DNA from 2 places in the Psychrobacillus sp. NPDC096389 genome. Region 1 is predicted to be linked to the other one. Evidence: riboswitches for the same ligand, from Rfam matches in the RefSeq annotation. Region 1 holds a riboswitch; the other holds the start of a gene.
The links. A riboswitch is a leader RNA that binds a small molecule or an ion and turns the genes downstream of it on or off. The one in region 1 is predicted to bind FMN.
Positions count from the first base shown of each region.

Region 1 (3,427 bases):
CCAATTACAGTTATTATTCCAAAAGAACGAATCGAAACAGATTTTCCAGGGGTGACTCCAACTAGTTTACAATTATATGAACGATATGCAAATAGAATTGATGAGGAAGCGTTGGGATTCATGGAATATCATCCATATAAAGGGCATTTCGAAGTGGAAGGAAAACAGTTGAAACATTTTTTACCTACTGACCATGGATATGATAGAGCTTCCGGAACAACGACAACTTATGGTCAATCTATAAATGAAATATTTACGGATTTTGATACATTTTTAAAAGTAAATGAAGACGGCTCACCTTTAGAATGGGATCAAGCCGGAGAGTTATCGAAGCCTAGTAAATTACCAGGCTCTTTAGGTCATCATAATTATTACATTTATCACTCCACTAACGGGGAAGATTATCTGGCTCCTAGTTATGGTGCTTCCTTTGAAACTCTTTCAGACGCCTTGTTGGCGATGAAAGATGCCGGGAATGATTTTTATACTTCGGTGATTCCGTCCAAGGTTTCTTACAAATTTGTAGAGCAAGATGGCGTGGGAGTTATACAATTTGATGAGCCTCTTGATTTAGAAGCGTTGGACCCATTTGCAGCAACCAGGTTACTAGAAGCATTAGCCTTAACTGCTGCCAGTTTCGGTGAAGAAGTAAAGTTAGAAAATGTAGTGCAACAACAATGGGCAGAATTCGATTTAACGAAGCCTCTCCCAGTTCCAATAGGACCGAATGGTTTTATCATGAGTGATGAATAATTTTTGTTTTGAGGTGTGTGGGAGTATTGACTAGGTCATGACTTCCGCGCATTTTTTCTCTTTAGGTGGATGTTTGTTGTTGGAATGAGTGGAAGAGGGGGTTTAATGCTCGTATGGCGAGGGTGAATGCTCGGATAGAGCGAATCATTGCTCCTTCATTTTCTTCTACACTTATAATGCATAGTAAGTCAATATGTTTTAATTGTTTTTGAGCAACTGTATTGCATTACATACAAAACTTTGATAAGATGTATTTAATTCAAGATAAAGTGCTTGAAGGACAATAAAATATTGATTCATCTTCGGGGCAGGGTGTAATTCCCGACCGGCGGTATTAGAACATGTTTCTTGAGCCCGCGAGCCGTTAAGTTAAGGTTGATTTGGTTAAATTCCAAAGCCGACAGTATAGTCTGGATGGGAGAAGGTGAAGGTGCAGTCGTTTTTCGTATACACTCATACGGATACGCTTATTTAAGTGGACCTTTTTCTCCTTTAAGCCTAGCAATAGCTTAAGGGATTTTTTGAGTAAAAGAAAACGTGCTGAACCTTTCTTCTTGTGGAGTGAATCGCAAAAGGAGAGAGGATTTTATGTTAAAAGGTAAGACGCGAATGCTAATTGCAATCGCCATGTTAAGTAGTATTTCTTTTGTACTAATGTTACTTGCATTTCCACTACCAGCACTACCAGCTTATTTGAAAGTGGATTTTAGTGACATTCCAGCACTAATTGCAGCAATTACGATGGGACCTATTGCTGGTATTCTCGTAGCATTTTTGAAAAATGTATTAGATTGGTTGTTCTCTGGTAGTCCAACTGGCGTTCCAGTAGGGCATATGGCGAACTTTGTTACTAGTATTTTATTTTTAGCGCCAGTTTATATAATTTACCGAAAAGCTACATCTTCCAAAGGTATTACGTACGGGCTAGCTTGCGGGACAATTTCAATGGCAATCGGGATGAGTGTACTAAATTATTATGTATTTTTACCAATGTATGCTTATTTCTTGAATTTCCCAATGGAAACAGGAACAGCCTTATTTAACTCGATTATTTTCGGTATTTTACCGTTCAATCTTATAAAAGGTATTTTAGTAGCTGTAGTAATGATTGTTTTATTCAAGAGAATGAAACCGATACTTGATAAAATTTCACATTCATTTGGCACTGCCAATATCAACTAAAGAAAAGGCTGTTTCTCTGTAATAGGAGAAACAACCTTTTTTTCTTGGATTAATTGAAACATATGTTCTTTTGTGTTATATTGGATTTAAAGTAAGTAATGATAATATGCACTGAGGAAAAATAAAAAACGTGCAAGGCTTTTTAAAGACCTTCCACGTTTCAAATAAGTTTATCTATACTATTCAAACTTTAATGCGTCGCCTTCGAATGATTCCTCTGCTACTTTAATAGAGTCTGTTGGGCAACCTTCAAATGCATCTTCCATATCCTCTAGTAGTTCATCTGGAACTTCTGTTGTCCCCATGTTATCATCTAAAATAACGAAAGCAATCCCTTCGTCATCATAATCATATATATCTGGTGCAGCAGCGCCACATGCGCCACATGCGATGCATGTATCCTGATCAACAATTGTATATTTAGCCATTCCTATATTCTCTCCTTTATATCTGCTTTCACGAATCTGCTATCTTATTCATTCTAAAGATATTTTCGCTACATTTCAACCAAAATACTTTCAAATGTGAGGGATTTCCAGTGTATTTTCAACTACTACTCTTATTCATTATATACCAATTCCAAGGCGAACGGTCATCTACAGCTCCTTATTATTTGTTAAAAGGAAAAAAATCCGGTCAAACTATACAAGATGTGACATATTTTAGTCTTCATCCATACTTTGGTCTCTATCCAAAACTATCAAAAGAAATATATGAGGTGGAAATAGAGAAACTCCTTGCAGAACGGCTTATCGTCATGAATGAATCTACTTTGGCTATTACGGAAAAAGGATTGCACAAAATAGTTTCAGCAAGACGTCCTTTGTACAATGGATGGATTCTTCGAGGGAAAGAATTTGTTTTTTGGGCACGAGTAGAATTAATCGTTCAAACATTATCCCAGTTCCAAGGAAATGAAAAAAAGTTTGTGCCCGTACAAAAAAGTAATGACGTTCATCAGTTTGTCAAAGAGTTTTTACAACAAAGAGATTTTCAATCGAGTTCTTTTGGAGCAAATTTCAAACAACAATTATTCGGTCTACTCGAAAATCCTCAATTACTCGAAATCCATCGGCATTTGTTTGTTTACCGATTAAGCGGGTACAAAAATAGTGGGCTTACTTGGGAGCAACTTGCAAGTCACCATCAAATGACTGTCTTAGATGTAAAGTTTTTATTTATCGAATGCTTACATATTTTATTAAATGATATAACGGAAGAAAAATACCCAGATTTCCATGCATTAACAAAGGGTATTTATGTTCAAACGACTCTAACCGAATCTGCTTTAAAAACAAGTAATTTATTTGGAAAAGGCTATTCGATTGAGCAAATAGCTAGTATGCGTTTTTTGAAGGAAAATACAATTGAAGACCATGTCATTGAAATTGTTTCGGCAGATCCAAATTTTCCGATTCATTCCTTTATTGCAGATGAACAGATTCAACAAGTGCTACAAATAGCGCGGGAACGGCAAACAAAAAAGTTAAAA
Region 1 covers NZ_JBIWFB010000012.1:80,751-84,177, reverse strand. Annotated here, with positions in the region: gene ACIQ38_RS21575 (hypothetical protein) at 1-753, shown strand, start outside; FMN riboswitch at 1,048-1,183, shown strand; gene ACIQ38_RS21570 (ECF transporter S component) at 1,342-1,935, shown strand; gene ACIQ38_RS21565 (ferredoxin) at 2,115-2,363, opposite strand; gene ACIQ38_RS21560 (YpbB family protein) at 2,474-3,427, shown strand, end outside.

Region 2 (3,427 bases), on a different contig from region 1:
GTTCAATTGCTTGTTCAATCGTTTCTGTTGTTACAATACCGAACATTACTGGAACACCTGTAGTTAGCCCAACACTTGCAATTCCTTTTGCTGTTTCATTACATACATAATCATAGTGCGTAGTGGAACCACGAATAACAGAACCTAAACCGATAATGGCGTCATATTTTTTCGTTTCGGCCATTTTTTTCGCGATAAATGGGACTTCAAATGCACCTGGTACCCATGCAACATCCACATTATCTTCTGAGACACCGTGACGTTTCAAACCGTCTATTGCACCATCTAATAATTTACCATTGATAAATTCATTAAATCTGCCTACTACTACCCCAATTTTTAAATCCGTTCCGATTAATGTTGCTTCAAATACTTTACCCATTCTTCATCTCTCCTCTTTTTCTATTTTAAGCGAATGCTTTGGTCTCTTGTTTCGAGCGATAATTTACTAATGCTTCAATCGTTACAAACTTCAAATCATGTGCTTCCGCAATTGTATGTAATTCCGGAACTCTTGCCATAGTGCCGTCTGTACTCATAATTTCACAAATTACTCCAGCAGGTTGAGCCCCACAAAGTTTTGCGAAATCGACAGCGGCTTCAGTATGCCCTGGACGCTCGAGTACGCCCTTATCTTTCGCGATAAGTGGAAACACATGGCCGGGTCGGCGGAAATCCGAGCTGACTGATGCAGCATTGAACATTTGTAAAATCGTTTCAGAGCGCTCAAAAGCACTAATACCGGTTTCTGTCGTTTTATAATCGATACTAACCGTAAATGCGGTTTGATGATTATCGGTATTACGTGTAACCATCGGATGTAAATCGAGTCGATCCGCTAGTTTCTGTGTAATTGGCGTACAAATCAGCCCGCGGCCATATGTTGCCATAAAGTTAATATTTTCTGGTGTTGCATAATCCGCCAGTACAAGGAAATCTCCCTCGTTTTCACGACTTTCATCATCTACAACGATAATTATTTTCCCTTTTTTTAAATCCTCGATTGCTTCTTCAATTGTATGGAACATATAAAATACCTCCTTTAACTTGTTAAAATCCGCTTTGTCTTAAAAAGTCCATCGTAATTGGCGAGCTTTCTTTCTTTCGATCCAAATGGTTGATCACATATTTGCCAAGTAAATCATTTTCAATATTAACGACATCCTGCTCTTTTTTTATCCCTAATATTGTTTCGCTAAAAGTAAGTGGAATAAGTGAAACGGTGAGCTGTCTCGGCTGAACATCGAAAATAGTTAAACTAATGCCATCGATTGCAACAGAGCCTTTCAGCATACAGTACTTACTCAGTTCTTCACTAATACCAATGTCTACATATACCGCATTTTCTACTTTTCTTTTTCTTAAAATAACGCCCGTTCCGTCCACATGGCCCGAGACAAAATGACCGCCAAATCGACCGTTTGCAGGCATGGCACGCTCCAGGTTAACGACATGTCCCGTTTGAAGAGAACGAATGCTTGTTGACTTCACGGTTTCTGGCATGACATCTACTGTAAATAGATTGCTGGAAAACGAAATGACTGTTAAGCACACCCCATTCACGGAGATACTATCGCCTAAATGAATATCCTCTACAATCTTTTGAGATTCCAATGTTAACTGCATGCTATTAGGACCGCTTTTCATCGATTTAACCTTACCCAAGTCTTCTACTATTCCCGTAAACATATAAACACCTCTTTTCTATTAAGAAATTTTGTGCAAAAAGAAAACCCCATAGATCAGCTCTAAGGGGTTAGTTTTGGGAAATTATGTTTTACGCATCGACAAATAAACCTTTTTGGGTGTTTTTTTACCACATAAGGTAATAATGGTCGTACATCCTTCTCCCATCCAGACTATACTGTCGGCTTTGGAGTTGCACCAAATCCTGCCTAATATTAGGCTCACGGGCTTAGAATTGCTTCATCACCGTCGATTGGGAATTTCACCCGACCCCGAAGGAATACACTTGTATGAAATTTAGGGTTTTATGGCAAAAATAAAACCCCATAGACATATCTCTACGGGGTGATTAGGAAATTTATGTTGAAAGCATCACTAAATAAACCTTTAGAGGTGTGTTTTACCCCATAAGGAAATAAGCATACTTGCACATCCTTCTCCCATCCAGACTATACTGTCGGCTTTGGAGTTGCACCAAATCCTGCCTTAAAAAGGCTCACGGGCTTAGCAATTTCTGCATCACCGTCGATTGGGAATTTCACCCGACCCCGAAGGATTATTCATCTATAAAACGTAGTATAACACTTGGAGATTAAAAATTCACGCTAAATAACTTAAACAACATTGAAAATACTAAATATTAGAAGCCTGGCACTAGTTTTACCATATAAGACATAGCCTCACCTAACTCTACATTTTCATGATACTCCCAAGTCGTGTAGTTCATCGCACCACCAGGTTTTATATCAACAAGCTTAAGGCCTATATCTTCTAATAACATGTTTAAATCTTGAGGAGAATAACATCTTAAAGATTGAGTGACTTTTTCATCTCCATCAAACCAAGTATCTAACATGCGACAACCCATAAAATCAAAATCATATTTTCGAGGCTTACTTCCAACCATCATCTCTTGACCTGCAACACTTGCCCAATACCAAGGCGTATAGATATCTATTAAGATACATCCATCTGGTTTTAGCCACTTGCCCATCCGTTTTAATAATTTTCGTTGATCTTGATCCTCCCCAACTCCAAATCCATCTAAATAACAAACAACGTCAAAGGATTTAGAAAGTTCGATCTCATAAAAGTCCTCTTCCAAGATTTCAAGATCACCTATTAAATCATGTTCACTTTTTAGCTTTCTCATGAAGTCAACTCGGGATGGCACTAACTCAACCGCCGTAACATCATATCCTTTTTTAGCAGCCGTTATGGCAAATTCCCCGCCTCCAGCACCTAACTCTAAAATAGATTGGAAAGGTTTAGAAGCTAAAGTCTCTATTTTCGTCAATATTTCCTCATGCTCTTCGTTTGGACCTGTTAAACCTTCTGCATATAATCGAAATTGTTTATCGTAAAAATTTTTTACCCATTCCATCCTGAACACTCCTTATTCAACAGTTTTTATTCAATAAGGTCGATCAGAATGGATCAATTGTAAAGCAACATGTATTGTCCTCCAATAACTTGTAATTTAATAGATTATAACACAGACTTTTCAGAAATCTATATTATTTAATATGATATGCAATCCTTTTTCTAACTCTTCCATTGTAGCGTAAGCATAGGAAAGGCGAATATGATGCAAATCGCTCGGATCGTATATATAACCAGGATTGATAAGTACATTTTCCTTTATGAGCTTCAAAAATAGCGCTTTATTTACAATTGGCTCGTTGAATCTTAGCCAAATATAGAATCCTCCTTTTGATTTCTCCCATGTAGCAATTGGACT
Region 2 covers NZ_JBIWFB010000010.1:32,292-35,718, forward strand. Annotated here, with positions in the region: gene ribH (6,7-dimethyl-8-ribityllumazine synthase) at 1-382, opposite strand, end outside; partial or broken gene ribB (3,4-dihydroxy-2-butanone-4-phosphate synthase) at 426-1,028, opposite strand; gene ribE (riboflavin synthase) at 1,051-1,689, opposite strand; FMN riboswitch at 1,839-1,970, opposite strand; FMN riboswitch at 2,115-2,246, opposite strand; gene ACIQ38_RS19510 (SAM-dependent methyltransferase) at 2,327-3,070, opposite strand; gene ACIQ38_RS19515 (aminotransferase-like domain-containing protein) at 3,191-3,427, opposite strand, start outside.
Region 2: another riboswitch for FMN. It lies ahead of ribE (riboflavin synthase); the one in region 1 lies ahead of ACIQ38_RS21570 (ECF transporter S component).